One region of the Brevibacillus sp. JB24b genome, then DNA from elsewhere that is predicted to be linked to it. Evidence: riboswitches for the same ligand, from Rfam matches in the RefSeq annotation. Region 1 holds a riboswitch; each other region holds the start of a gene.
The links. Region 1 has a riboswitch for thiamine pyrophosphate ahead of ACQV1I_RS15540 (thiamine phosphate synthase). Riboswitches for the same ligand answer to the same signal wherever they lie in the genome.

Region 1 (3,710 bases):
TGGTATAATAAAAATAAATCTACGGCAGATAGATGGGAAGAGACGGAGGCATACTTGTGGAAGACTCAATGATGCACCTACATGCAAACGAAGTGGTTCTTAGCACACAAGCATTTTTAATTTTGTGCCGTTTGTATGATAGTTTTTACGATGAATTAAGACAGCATGAACAACTAAATGAGGTGGCTGAAAAGACGGCGGCGGTTTTATTAGATGGCGTTGAAGCTTTAAAAGAACAGACGCAACCGCCTAAACAAGTGGTGATGGCGTTAGACTTCTCCAGTTTATTTTTAGTGAAAAAGCTGGTAGAACAAGCATACCGAGAAGTAAGAGAAGTACCAGAGCAAGCCAAGGCTCTGGGATGGTTAGAAGAGTGTATGCAGGCAATGAATAAGGGAATGATCACACATTAATGTGGCGGTGAATCACTTGGTGTGGATAAAGGACGCAGAATTTTTTGTGAAGAAAATCTATCTGTTTACAAATAAGTAGTGACGTGGTACTGTAAGAGCGAATTCAAAACTTAATAACTTTGTACCGAGCGGGGGCCGAGCTGTCGGCTGAGATTGTAACGAGATGTGTTACTGACCGTTGAACCTGATCTGGTTAATACCAGCGGAGGAAGAGGGCGCGAGAACAGAGTGAAGATACCTATGTTCTTTCAGATGCATACGAAACCATCCGCTACGGGTGGTTTTTCTTTTTGTAAAAACACAACCCGTAGCTGATTTATAGTATACATCAGCAAAAGCAGTAAGTTGGAAAACGTAATCAACTTTCTATCAGCCAGTTCAGCTTAGCCTCCGCTATCTATTCGGTACCATCCGAAAAAGAAGCAGAGGCTTTTTTTACGTCTTTTCATGCATGTTCCCAGTTAGGATCGGTTTGGAGGTTAGTGTAACAGCACAAGAGACATGCATGTGAAAATATTTTTGCGAAGGGAGTTGAATTTTTGCGAGCACGATCACTTCATCTCATTACCACAGGGTGCCAAACGCTCGGAGAAACGTTGCCTATTATTCAGAAGGCAGAGCAGGCAGGAGTTGATTATCTTCACATCAGGGAAAAACAGCGCACAGCACGTGAAATAGAAGAATGGATCAAACTCCTGTCGGATGTATTTCCAAGGGAACGAATCATTGTGAATGATCGTGTAGATTTAGCAATTGCTTATCATTGTGGCGGTGTACAGCTAGGACAGCATAGCATGAGGGCCAGCTTGGCAAGTCGCATACTGTCCTCGGATCAATTGCTGGGGTGTTCGATTCATAACGAACAAGAATGTTTGTCTGTACAGGCGGATTTACAGCCAACTCCTGACCAGCACAGTTCATCGTCAGGGAATGTCTTTTTCCCAAGACGTATTCCAATCTTTGTTTTAGCAGGTCATGTCTATGTAACAGAATGCAAGCCCGGTGTAGAAGCGCGTGGTCTTCCGTTTGTAACGCGAATGAGAAAACTGCTAGCTTCTAACATATCACTGATCGGGATAGGCGGAATAACTCCTCAGCGTGTAAAGGAAGTAATAGAAGCTGGAGCGGATGGCATCGCTGTTATGTCGGGTATCATGCGGTCAACACAACCACAAAACAGGATAAAAGAGTATCGTGAACAGCTTGATGAATCAGCAGGATATTTTATCCGGTAGTTGTTCCTATCCATTCCTTTTTTCAATTCAGTGGACCAAACGATTGAAAAAGGATGAAGAGGAAAAACATTCACGAATTAAAACGAGGTGGATACCCTTGCAAACTAACACTGTACAGATTCAAGTTAATGGGAAAACAACTAGTGTAGAGAAAAATACGACTATGGAACAATTGCTTATCCAGTATGGATTGGAGCAAAGAATTCTGGTAGTTGAACACAATCAGATCATCCTTGATCGTTCCAGCTATGCCCAAACAACCATTATGGATGACGATCGAATAGAAATCGTTCATTTTGTTGGAGGAGGATAAAACGATGACAGATACAACTTTACGAATTGGACAGTATGAATTTACCTCACGTTTTTTAATTGGTACGGGGAAATTTCGTGATTTGGAAATTCAGAGAGCAGCAGTGACGATCTCTGAAGCACAAATTATTACATTTGCAGTTCGTCGATTAAATTTGGAGAAAGTAAATGAGCCCACTTTTTTAGAATCCCTTGACCTCTCAGCGTATACACTGCTTCCCAATACGGCAGGAGCAACAACCGCAGAGGAGGCAGTACGCATTGCGCGTTTAGCAAAAGCAAGTGGCTTATGCGACATGATTAAAGTAGAAGTAATTGCCGACCAAAAAACATTATTGCCAGACCCAATAGAAACCCTGCGAGCATCTGCTTTATTGGTGGAAGAAGGTTTCACTGTCTTAACCTACACTAATGATGATCCTATTCTCGCACGGAAATTACAAGAAGTAGGAGTTCATGCCGTAATGCCAGGTGCATCACCGATTGGCTCTGGCCAAGGTATTCTTAATCCCTTGCATCTTAGCATCATGATGGAAGAGGCAACAGTTCCTATCATTGTAGATGCTGGAATTGGTTCACCATCAGATGCGACCCAAGCGATGGAGCTAGGAGCTGACGGCGTATTATTAAATACAGCAGTAGCGTTAGCAAACGACCCTGTACGAATGGCTGAAGCGATGAAGCTAGGAATTCAGGCTGGCCGCAAAGGTTTTTTAGCAGGTCGCATTCCCCGTAAACGCTATGCTTCTGCCAGCAGTCCGAAAGAAGGCATGTTGACATGAAGCTAGCTCGCCTAGCTACCTTATATCAAAGGTGGAGTATCTATTTGGTAATAGGTAGTCAAGACTGCGGGAACTCCGTTGAAAACATGTTTCGTATTTTGACAGATGCTCTTCAAGCAGGAGTCGGATGTGTTCAGTGGCGAGAAAAGGGAGCTGGTTCCATCACCGATGCTACTCAAAGAGAGAAAATTGCGATCCGTATGAAAGAGCTATGTCATACATACAATGCCATTTTTCTGATTAACGACGATGTGAGCTTGGCCTGCAAGGTTCAGGCTGACGGGGTTCACGTAGGACATGAGGATATGCCGTTTGCTCAAGTTAAACAATTGGTTTCTCCTGAGATGATCATTGGAATATCAGCCGGTAATTTAGAGGAGGCTCGGATCGCTCTTACGCATGGAGCTGACTATTTAGGGGTAGGGCCTATGTATGCATCTAAAAGTAAAGCGGACGCTGGGGAGCCAATTGGTCCGAATGGACTTACGTCTATTCGCAAATTTGTGGGTGGGTATCCCATTGTAGCTATAGGCGGAATTAGGCCAGAACATGCTAGCTACTTGCGAAAAAGTGGAGCAGATGCTATCGCGGTCATTTCAGCGATTACGCAGGCACCTAATACGAAAAAAGCAGTGCAGGATTTCATTTATCATTTTCATAAAAATCACCGTTATACATGAATTTGAATAAGGGGGCGTAAGCAGATGAATACGCGAGAAATAGAAGTAGCTTCTTTTACAGAGCTTTTGTACACAGAAGCCAAGCCGATTTGGGAAAAGACACATCTTCACCCTTTCATTACTGGCATTGCTAATGGAAATCTACCGGTCTCTGCGTTTATCCACTACATGAAGCAGGATTATCTCTTTTTACAGGAATATGCAAAACTGTTCGCGATCGCGAGCGTTAAGGCCAATCGGATCGACTGGAGCGGTCGATTTGCTCAAATCATGACATCAACATTACAA
Region 2 (3,710 bases), 120 kb from region 1:
TCCAGAAATGTCCAGCGTGGGTATCTCTGAAAAAGAAGCAAAAGAACAAGGTCTAGATGTAGTTGTGGGTCGTTTCCCTTATGCTGCTAACGGACGCGCTCTATCTGTTAATGCTGGCGAAGGATTTGCAAAAATCATTGCTGACAAAGAAACAGGAGTAGTTCTAGGTGCTCAATTTGTTGGGGAAGATGCTTCTAACATCGTATCTGAAGTAGCTTTGGCTATTGAGATGGGTGCTACATTAGAAGATATCGAACTAACTATCCATGCTCACCCAACTTTGGGCGAAGTAACATTGGAAGCTGCAGAATTGGCGCTTGGTCGTCCGATTCACGTGGTAGTAAAATAAATATCTCTATATAAAAGGTTGCTGGGTTATCCAGCAACCTTTTTTCTGTACACCTATAAGAAGGTGGTTATTCTAGCAAGCGAGTAAGGCCTAGGTAGCTTACTGCATGCTACGTATTACAGTGATTAGAGAGATCAGGTATAAATTTTGGAGCCAAAGCGTTTAAATTCCTCTGCCTTCTGAGAGAGCCCTGTTTTAATCAGAGATTCTTCAAGATTTGGTATATTTTTATCCGTCAAATTTTTATTATCAACCATTTCCTTTATTTCATGACTAATTTTCATACTGCAAAATTTTGGACCACACATCGAGCAAAAATGTGCTGTTTTAGCTGGTTCTGCGGGAAGAGCTTCATCATGATAGTCGCGTGCTCGATCGGGATCTAATGATAAATGAAATTGATCGTGCCAACGAAATTCAAAGCGGGCTTTTGACATCGCATCATCCCATGCTTGAGCAAGTGGATGACCTTTCGCTAGATCAGCTGCATGTGCTGCGATTTTATAGGCGATAACCCCTTCTTTTACATCATGCTTATTAGGCAGTCCCAAATGTTCTTTTGGTGTTACATAGCATAGCATCGCAGTACCAAACCAGCCAATCATGGCTGCGCCAATGGCAGATGTGATGTGATCGTACCCAGGTGCAATATCGGTAGTAAGTGGCCCCAAGGTATAGAAAGGAGCCTCCTGACAAATATCCTGTTGAATATCTACGTTTTCTTTAATCTTGTGCATCGGAACATGTCCTGGCCCTTCAATCATGACCTGAACGTCGTATTCCCAAGCTATTCTAGTTAGTTCACCTAAGGTTTCTAATTCCGCCATTTGGGCAGCATCATTGGCATCCGCAATGGAGCCCGGTCGTAGACCATCACCTAAAGAGAGTGAGATATCGTAAGCACTTGCAATCTCACAAATCTCACGGAAATGTGTATACAAGAAATTTTCCTGATGATAGGTAAGACACCACGAGGCCATGATAGAACCTCCGCGCGATACGATACCTGTTACTCGATCCATGGTAAGAGGGATGTAACGAAGCAAGAGTCCAGCATGTACCGTGAAGTAGTCAACACCCTGTTCTGCTTGTTCGATTAACGTATCCCGATACAATTCCCAAGATAAATTCTCGGGTTGTCCTCCGGCTTTTTCCAAAGCCTGATATAATGGTACAGTACCGACTGGAACAGGGGCATTACGTAGAATCCATTCCCGGGTAGTGTGGATATTTTTACCTGTCGAAAGATCCATAATGGTATCTGCGCCCCAGCGGATAGCCCAGACCATTTTTTCAACTTCGTCTTCTATGGAGGAGAGAACAGCAGAATTTCCAATGTTAGCATTTATTTTTACCAAAAAATGCTTTCCAATAAGCATAGGCTCTAGCTCAGGGTGATTTATATTAGCTGGTAGGATTGCACGTCCACTGGCAATTTCTTGTCGTACAATCTCAGGGTCCATTCCCTCACGTATTGCTGCAAATTCCATTTCAGGTGTAATGATCCCTTTGCGTGCGTAATGAAGCTGTGTGACGCGTCGCTCCAGGCGTGCTCGCAAGGGTTCTCGATTTTCAAATGCATGAGTAGGAAGAGGATTAGAAGCCTTTGTTTTTGTAGGGGCAGGATTTTTTTGGTCTTTATACGGCTCTGTATCCTTACGCTCTGAAATCCAAGCAGAGCGGAGCGTGGGAAGACCCTTGGTGAGATCAAGGGCTTCATACAGTGTTTCATCTGTGTAGGGTCCGCTCGTGTCATACACTTGTAAGGGAGCATTCGGAGTGACCCGTCCTTGTTGATCAACGGTAGGAGAGAGTGAAATTTCACGAAACGGAACTAGTAGATCAGACCTTGAGCCCATCACATACATTTTGCGGCTTGCAGGGAAAAAAGATGGTGTTGAAATAAAAGACATCGGTATACCTCCCAACATGGTTTGGCAACTAGCTAGGACGGTAGGAGCGACAAACAAAAAAGAGCCGTACAGCAAAGGCTGACGGCTCTTATCCATACAAAATAACATGCTGAAATAAACGAAGTAATTCGTATGGGATCGTTTCCTACGCTGGCATTATCCAGATCAGGTTTCACGGTCGGTAGCAGAGTTCTCCACCCTCTCAGCCTGGCTTAATCCAAGCTCCCGTATCCATATGTAGTTGCCCCTATACCTTATCACATGGAAAAAAGTGGGTCAATAGGAATTCAACAAGGGAAGGGGGAAAAAGTAGCAAAACCGCCAATCCAACCAATGGAAGGCGGTTTTGCTAACAGAAAACTATCCTTCGCGTGTTTTGATTTGATGGGTATGATTCTGTTGCTTTACTTTTTTCGTTCCAGGTTGTGGTTCCCCCGTTTGTTCTAAGCCACGAAATTGGTTATTATAAGTTTGATGCGGATTTTCTACTAAGAAATCGTCTTTCGCCATCCCTTATCAACTCCTTCGTGATTAGTATGGGAGGGAAATTCGTATCACATGCACAGGGAAGTGTATGTAAAGCTGTGAATTATAGTTAAACTGGAGAGGACAGATTTTCATGAAAAAAAGAACAATGCTTTTGGCAGTGATTGCTAGCTTACTACTTGTGACAGGATGTAGTGGAAATCAATCGGATACTGCACCTACAGAACAAGCCCAAGATATAAAGGTAAATCAGATAGATCTTACAGCTGAGCTTAAGCTTACAGAGCAAGCTGTTATTGGGAAAACGACACTAGCTCAGATGGAAAAAACATATGGATCTGCTGTAGAAAAAAAGACTATTAAAAGTAATTTTCGCACCAATTTAAAAGCGGAGAATGGACCAAATCCAGAAGTGGAACAAGAAATAGCTTTTATCAAGATCAATCCGGTAACAGGCGCAAAATGGAACAAGGCCTATCCCTTATATTTTACTAAAACGGCTGACCCTACATTAGTAGCTGCTCAAGTAATGTTAAAACGCGGAGATTTGATGAAAAAACTTGAGACTGAAAAGCAACTGTCCCTAGAAGATGTCAAAAAGGTTTATGGAGCACCAACACGTGACCTAGGAAGAGTTCTGGAGTATTATGATTTCAACAATAAAGCTGTTCTGCATGTCATTCTAACGGACAATAATCAAATCTCCACTATGTTAACTCATTATGGATTGTTGTATGCGGACAAGCCAGAGGATATGATTGAGAATGAAAATATTATAAAGCGTTTGAGTCAGGAAAAAGGCTCAGCTTCTAAGTAAAATCTGCCGGAAGCCTTTATAAGAGACATAACCTATAAAAGCCGTGGCGAATGGAGGGAACATCATGCCAACCTTGATTGCACCAGTATTTAATACCGTAACAGATAAGCCACTTCGTATACAGCTTAGTGAGGATTTCTTTCTG
Region 3 (3,710 bases), 2.7 Mb from region 1:
TGGACGCTTCTCTGTTTTAACCGCAGTAGGTTTGTTGCCTATCGCTGTATCTGGTGCAGATATCGATGCTTTAATGAGTGGAGCACAGGCGGCTCGTCAGCGCTACATGAATCCAGCAATTGGAGAAAATGAATGCTATCAGTATGCTGCTATCCGTAATTGCTTATTGCGAAAAGGGAAGCAAATTGAAATGTTAGTAAGCTATGAGCCTCAATTCCATTATTTCAATGAATGGTGGAAGCAGTTGTTTGGAGAATCTGAAGGTAAGGATGGTCGTGGTATTTTCCCGGCTGCTGCTGACTTCTCTGCTGACCTACATTCCATGGGACAGTTTATTCAGGATGGTTCCCGTAACTTGTTTGAAACGGTGCTTTCAGTTGCCCAGCCAGCTACTGACGTTGAAATCATGCAGGATGCGGCTAATTTAGATGGTTTGAACTTCCTTAGTGGAAAAGGCATGGACTTTGTTAATAAAAAAGCGATGGAAGGTACGATCTTAGCGCATATGGATGGGGGCGTTCCCAATCTAGTAGTTGAATTGCCTGAGCTATCAGCGTATCATATTGGTGAGCTTCTTTATTTCTTTGAAAAAGCATGCGGCATCAGCGGTTATCTGTTAGGTGTGAATCCATTTGATCAGCCTGGCGTAGAGGCTTATAAAGCGAACATGTTCGCGCTACTTGGTAAGCCAGGTTTTGAAAAGCAGAAAGCTGAGCTGGAGGCCCGCTTAAAAGGACAGTAAACCATGTATTTAAGTGTAAAGGAAACAGCTGCTTATCTGGAAATGCCTGAATGGTTTATACGGGAAAAAATAGCAGAGAAACGTATCCGTGCAGTCCATAATGGTGAGGACTACTTTATTAATAAAGAGCAGTTTACCTACCATATGGAAGAGCTAGAGAGATTGAAGGCTTTTGAAGAGGCGGAGAAGTTCGAGCCAATTCCTGAAAGCTATGATTACAAAGACGAAGATTAATAATTTCACATTGATCTACTGGGGGAGTCCTAACTTGCAGGGCTGAGAGGACAGAGCGCGTCTGTTGACCCTTTTTACCTGATCCAGGTCATGCTGGCGAAGGGAAGTGGTTAGATTTGGTGTTGGTAACTTACCCACTTTTCCTACGCGGAGAAGTGGTTTTTTTCATTTCTTTGTGTAAAGAGCCAATCGATTCCCCACTCAGTAGACAAGAGAAAGGGTGAAGAACAATGAAAAGGTGTCCAGATCTCATTGTGATTGGCGGAGGGATAATTGGTTTGTCGATTGCCACTGAACTTGCTAACGTAGGCATGGCTGTTACTCTCATTGAACAGGGGATGTTCGGAGGAGAGGCTTCTGTTGCAGCAGCCGGGATGCTTGCCCCTTTAAAAGAATTTACGAAGCCGGGCCCGCTTCTTGACATGGGAATTCGTTCCCTACAGATGTACGAGAATTGGGTGCTAGAATTAAAGGAAGCTACGGGCATTGACTGCCAGCTATCTACAGCAGGAATTTTGACAGTAGCCATGACCGATATGGAAGAGGAATGGTTACAAGAGCGCTACCAGTGGCAAAAGTCAGAAGGTTATGATATCCAATTGTTGTCCACTGAAGAAGTACAGGAACGAGAACCACATCTATCAAAAATGGTACGGCAAGCCATTTATTCTCCACACGAAGCTGATATTAATAACCGTTTATTATTGAAAGCTTTAGTAATACAGGCCGAAAAACGAAATGTTCATTTATTACAAAATACTACTGTAATCGGATTAAAACATGCTGGAAAGAAAATAACTGGTGTCGTCACAGATAAAGGAGAGATGGAAGCGGATCACGTCATTGTAGCATCTGGTGCGTGGACTGCTGATATTTTACATCAGGTGGGAGTAGATGTTCCTGTTTATCCAGTGAGAGGACAGATCGCAGCAGTTGATTCGATTCATTTGCCTCTTTCCCATGTGGTTTTTGGAAAAAACGGGTATCTAGTGCCTAAACAGGATAGACGTATTATTGTTGGAGCTACAGAAGATTTGGCTGGATTTGATCGTTCTTCAACTGTTTATGGTGTATCGACAGTATTAAAAGGTGCAATGTCGATTGTACCAGCCATTTCAGAAGCCCCGTTTTTACAAGCCTGGGCTGGATTACGACCTGCTACGGCTGACGGATGTCCCATTCTAGGTCCTGTACCAGACTGGACTGGACTGACGCTAGCTTGCGGACATTACCGGAATGGAATTCTTCTAGCACCCCTTACAGCGAAGCTGATAGCAGAGTATGTCAGTTCAGATGAAACAGAGCATATGAGTGCTTTCTTGCCTGATCGGTTTCGTCTTGTTTCATACGAGTAAAGAATGAGTAGAAGGTGCTCACCCTTTTCATAAAGCATGGGAGTTTGAGGAAGGTTAACAGAAAAGGAGATGATCGCAGATGAAGCAATGGAAAAATAGATGGAATCAGATGGCGATAGTTGCTTTTGCTGTGCTTCTGTTTACTGTGTCTACCTCTTCTGATTACGCATGGGCTCAACTATCATCTCCTGTACCTTATGAACCGATACAAGGAGCTCTTATTTTAACGATGAATCCCCATGTAATCAAAGCAATAACTCACTATTATGGTTATCCACGCGCGTATGATTTATCCTCAGTTAGAGTGGTAGGTGTGTCTCGCCTAACGAATCAGCCTCACTCCTACGAAGCTGTTTTTCAGGTGAAGACCTATGAGGGAAATCATTCACCGCCTTTTGCAATCGAAACGATTAAGCTTGCGGTACATCCAAACGGAGTACAATTGACCGGGTACTCTCACCAAGGAGACGAGTGGGAGGCAAAGCGCAAAGTGGAGGAGCAACAAGTACAAAAAGAGTTTGAGGATTACTTTCAAATCAAATTAACTGGCTATCAGCAAATCGGATATTACCAAATTGCCCATCGATATCGCAATGATCCTGATAATACCTTGCTCTTATTTAATCAGGAGTTACTTTCACAAAAAGAGGCTATTCAAAAGCAATTTTATCTTCTACCTATAACCTTTCTTGGTAAACGGGACGGCTATATCTTGTATAAACGACCGGATGGAGGGCAGATTGTCTATTTCCTGCTTAAAGAGTTAGGAACCTGGAAATTAGATAAGATGAAACATGTACCTAGTAAGGGAATTTCGTAACCATCCTGACATGTAGTATATAAATAGGAAAAAAGCCGTCAGCAAAATACTGGCGGCTATTATGATTGGAAAATCAGCTATCTTTATGACTTCTTAGGAAACAGTGCCGTCCAAAAAGGATCATTCTCATATCCAAGGCGCCAAACAGCAAAGCCAGCCAGCTTGTACTTTACAGCTAAACTACGTTTGGCGGCGATACTGTATTCATTCTCATACCAAAGTGTGTGCCATACACCGTTTTTCATATAGTGCAAATAGGGTGATTTATATGTATCATGCCAAACCGGAACAGCTTGACTTTCCTTTATGATGGCAGGTATATTGCGAAAGCTGACAGCCCTTTTTTTCTCTGTACTCCACTCGTAGCCATAGCTTGGGATACCCATTAAAAGCTTATTGGAAGGAACTTGAGAGACACTATAGCGTATGACATCTTCCACCCAATTGTAGGAGGCAACGGGGCCTTCTTCCGACCAGGTACCATGCTCATCATAAGTCATTAGTTGAAGATAGTCAGCTTTGGCACCCAGTGCTTTTAAATCAAAGCCATATACCCAGA
Region 4 (3,710 bases), 2.0 Mb from region 1:
AACAGTCGATTATTTTTTAGAATGCATCATGGGTGAAAGAAGATAAAACATAGACACGACAAAAAGCACCTCTTTGTGCGCGAATTTCGCAGCACGACAGTAGGTGCTTTTTATCTGTCCTTTCATTGGACAAAAAGGCGCTTCTGCTAGATACAGAAACGCTCAATCTGTTCTTACATTCTTTTTTATATGTATGTTCTACCGTTTTACAACATGTACACTTAGCGTGTTGTTCCTGTTTTGCCCTGTTTCTTCTGCTGTAAGCGGTACTGAGTAGGTGTACAACCTGTTTCCTTCTGAAAAACAGCGGCAAAATAGGCACTATTGCGAAACCCTACCCCGCTTGCAATCATTGAAACATTTCGATCTGTTTCTAGTAGTTGCTTCTTCGCTTCATCCATTCGGATGCGCGTTAAATATTTGCCGGGTGTTATCTTCATGCAACGAGAAAAACAACGCTGCAAATAAAAAGGACTCACATAGAGACGTGACGCCATTTCACGCAGAGTTACGGGTTGGTTATAGCAATCGTGAATCATCTCTAGCAGACGGGTTGCCGCATCTTCTTCCGCCGATTTCCATGTTGGTTCAGATGGTCTACACCGCTTGCAAGGACGAAAACCTGCAGCAATGGCATCGGACGCCGCATAATAAATCTTCACATGCTCTCTTTTGGGTGTCCTTGATTTGCATGACGGTTTGCAAAAGATCCCCGTCGTGCTAAGGCCATAAAAGAATAGTTGATCATAATTTGGATCGCATTCTACTATAGCCTTCCAGAACTCCTCTTTCATCCACGATCCCTCCTAGCCTTCAATCTTCAGTATAACGTAATGTTTTTACTTGTAGTAAGCAACCAAGAATAAAAGAGCAAAATTTCGATAGTTTTTTCTTAATTTCACAATTATGTAACTTTTTCCAATACATATGATTGTTCCATTTCATGTTCTTCTTGATCAATTTACTAACAGAACATTCTTTATTTTACTGATACTAAAAAAGCTAAGAGAAGGAAGCAAGCTCCTTCTTTTAGCTTTTTTACAAATTACTTTATTATATACGTCGATAAGCGCCCGCATTCTGCTGAAACAATTGAGGTGCCCCATTTGCCAGTAGTGTAACTACTAAAGCCGTAATCACATACTCAGGTATCAAATAGGTCGCATTATATATGAGGGAATAAAGCGTTGCAGGTGTTCCTTCCGGGGCATAGCTACCAAACCAGACAGCCCCTGAAGTCGTACGGATAGCCAGACATAACGCGATTCCGACTAGTAATCCACCCCAGATGGATGCAATTTTTGTTGCTTTGTTTTGCGTCTTACTAGCGTAAAGGAACGCACCAAAGCCTAGCATGGCATATGAGAGGGGATAGTCTAACAACATTTGAATAGGATGCACCATCTCGCCGCCAAAAAAGAATTTAACCATGCCTACCAGCGCACCTGTGATTAAACCTGCTACCCAACCACGGCGAAAAGCCAATAAGGCTATGGGTACCATTACCAAAGAAACGCTCCCACCTTGAGGCATAGCAAACAATTTTACCTTACTTAAAATAACAGCAATCGCTGCCATGATAGCTATCTCCATCATGATGACCAATCGTGTTCGTGACATTTCTTCTCCTCCTCGTTCTGATGCAATATGTATGTAAGCAGCAGAAATAGAAAGGGTCCAACTCAAGTTTTTATAGACCAAAAATAAAAATAAGGGCAAATTGTATCTCCTAGTTGGTTGTGAAAAAGGTGTTTTTGATGTTTTACACACAAAAAAACCACCCTTAGACGGATGGTTCTCAACTCGGCGATACAACCCCATCTCGACGATAGAGCTACAGCTTTCGCACTTGAAGTCAGCTACCTCTCCCTCCGCTGGCATTACCCAGTTCAGGTTCTACGGTTAGTAACGCATTCTGTTACAATCTCAGCCGTATTTGCTCGGCCCCCGTTTAGTACACGCTTATTTCATTTTTCAATGTTACAAATTCAAGTAATACCATAACATATTACGAATGTTTTGCAAAGCACATCTTTGATGCAACGTTTTTTCGTTTCTACTGTCCTTTTTCATGGTTATAGGCTATGACTTTGCTTCTACCAATACAGAAAAATTAGGTTGAATAAGTCGAAATGTTTACAATATGTATTGGAAAAACGGAAATTGAGTGGGCCGAGGTACCCACCTCTCACGCTATGAATAGTATGTAAGGCAAAAGCCTAAAAAGCCTGCTACTTCGGCACCAACACACTCCCCCTGACATAGGATAAGGTGACTGTATCCCTCAACCTTGTTCCTGTAGAGCCCACAAGGAGGGGTGGCACGTTTTGAAGAGTAGCGACCAAAGTAAACCGTTATTAACTAATCGCGAAAGAGAAGTGTTTGAACTCCTGGTCCAAGACAAGACCACAAAAGAGATAGCAGGACAGCTCTTCATCAGCGAAAAAACAGTCAGAAATCACATTAGTAACGTCATGCAGAAATTGGGCGTGAAAGGGCGGTCACAAGCCGTAGTAGAATTGGTGAGGCTTGGCGAATTAAAAATTTGACCGCTCGAGTGAAATACCTCCCTTTTCTTCAAATATTTGAAGAGAAGGGGGGATTTTTTCATTACCTTAGACATAAGGGGTCCGATTATATGCTTCTTCATATCGCTTCTTCATTCCATTTACAATTAGAGTAAAACCTAAAATCGCAATCATAAAAGCGGTTAACGGAGCAAAGAAAATCCATTGCTTGGCTTGTAGGAAAGCACGTGCTTGTCCGATTAATCCAGCCCATTCATACGTTTTAGTTAAAAAAATACTCGGATCAAATTGCTGAATCGTCCCACCGATAAACAGGTTAAAAATACCCAATTGTCCCATCAAAGTCATAACCCCGATAATCTCCATAACAAAAAGCATCATAATCTGCTCTTTTAGTTGAGGAAGGATATGCCTGAGCATAATGTGATTTTTGCTAGCCCCAATAGAAATGGCTGCTGTGACAAAATGAGCTTCCTTCAACTGCTCTGTTTTTTGACGAACTGATGATACAACACTTGGAATACCTAGCACTGATACAACAATAATAAAAATCATCACTAAGCCAAACGAAGATAGGGGTGAATTGATATTAATACGGTACAGCAGAAAATATACTGGTAAAAACAGCGGCACATGACCCCACACATTTTCTAGACTGAGCCACCATCTCTGTGGACGATCTGCCATTCCTATTTTGAGTCCGATGATCATTCCTAGCATAACTCGCAACAAGGCACAAGCAATCGTAACAAACAGCGTATATCTTGCACCATATAACAAGGAAGTTAGCATATCACGTCCCCATTTATCTGTTCCAATTGGATATTTCTCTGAGGGTGGTAATGGTGGTGAAACGATGACTTGCGTACCATTTACCTCTACATATTCAGCTCGTACCTGAAAGTCTATATCATATGGAGCAACCATTGGTCCAAAAATAGCAACAATGAATAGCACTGATACAATAAAGAAACCCAACCATAATGAAATTCTACCTTTTTGCTTATTCATAAATAAACCCTCGCTCGAACAAATATAGGAGAAAACGAATAATGGTGTAGACTAGACCTGCGATCAGTAACAAAATACACAAACCAATCACAACTATATTAAATTGGTATGTGCCGAAAATAAATCTCGTGATTCCTGACACATTTAGAAGGTATTCTACAATAAACAAAT

Region 2: another riboswitch for thiamine pyrophosphate. It lies ahead of thiC (phosphomethylpyrimidine synthase ThiC); the one in region 1 lies ahead of ACQV1I_RS15540 (thiamine phosphate synthase).
Region 3: another riboswitch for thiamine pyrophosphate. It lies ahead of thiO (glycine oxidase ThiO); the one in region 1 lies ahead of ACQV1I_RS15540 (thiamine phosphate synthase).
Region 4: another riboswitch for thiamine pyrophosphate. It lies ahead of thiT (energy-coupled thiamine transporter ThiT); the one in region 1 lies ahead of ACQV1I_RS15540 (thiamine phosphate synthase).

What each region holds. Positions count from the first base shown of each region.
Region 1 is NZ_JBNVQV010000001.1:3,316,416-3,320,125, reverse strand. Features, by position in the region: gene ACQV1I_RS15545 (hypothetical protein) at 57-413, shown strand; TPP riboswitch at 532-641, shown strand; gene ACQV1I_RS15540 (thiamine phosphate synthase) at 953-1,648, shown strand; gene thiS (sulfur carrier protein ThiS) at 1,746-1,961, shown strand; gene ACQV1I_RS15530 (thiazole synthase) at 1,966-2,742, shown strand; gene thiE (thiamine phosphate synthase) at 2,739-3,422, shown strand; gene tenA (thiaminase II) at 3,447-3,710, shown strand, end outside.
Region 2 is NZ_JBNVQV010000001.1:3,431,536-3,435,245, reverse strand. Features, by position in the region: gene lpdA (dihydrolipoyl dehydrogenase) at 1-349, shown strand, start outside; gene thiC (phosphomethylpyrimidine synthase ThiC) at 484-2,262, opposite strand; TPP riboswitch at 2,385-2,501, opposite strand; gene ACQV1I_RS15970 (hypothetical protein) at 2,623-2,772, opposite strand; gene ACQV1I_RS15965 (hypothetical protein) at 2,882-3,565, shown strand; gene ACQV1I_RS15960 (HEPN domain-containing protein) at 3,630-3,710, shown strand, end outside.
Region 3 is NZ_JBNVQV010000001.1:648,020-651,729, forward strand. Features, by position in the region: gene ACQV1I_RS03360 (glucose-6-phosphate isomerase) at 1-742, shown strand, start outside; gene ACQV1I_RS03365 (excisionase family DNA-binding protein) at 746-976, shown strand; TPP riboswitch at 987-1,098, shown strand; gene thiO (glycine oxidase ThiO) at 1,207-2,331, shown strand; gene ACQV1I_RS03375 (DUF3888 domain-containing protein) at 2,411-3,151, shown strand; gene ACQV1I_RS03380 (glycosyl hydrolase family 18 protein) at 3,235-3,710, opposite strand, start outside.
Region 4 is NZ_JBNVQV010000001.1:1,333,364-1,337,073, reverse strand. Features, by position in the region: gene ACQV1I_RS06545 (hypothetical protein) at 1-46, shown strand, start outside; gene ACQV1I_RS06540 (bifunctional transcriptional activator/DNA repair enzyme AdaA) at 222-794, opposite strand; gene thiT (energy-coupled thiamine transporter ThiT) at 1,054-1,620, opposite strand; TPP riboswitch at 1,850-1,961, opposite strand; gene ACQV1I_RS06530 (helix-turn-helix domain-containing protein) at 2,328-2,549, shown strand; gene ACQV1I_RS06525 (ABC transporter permease) at 2,616-3,539, opposite strand; gene ACQV1I_RS06520 (ABC transporter permease subunit) at 3,532-3,710, opposite strand, start outside.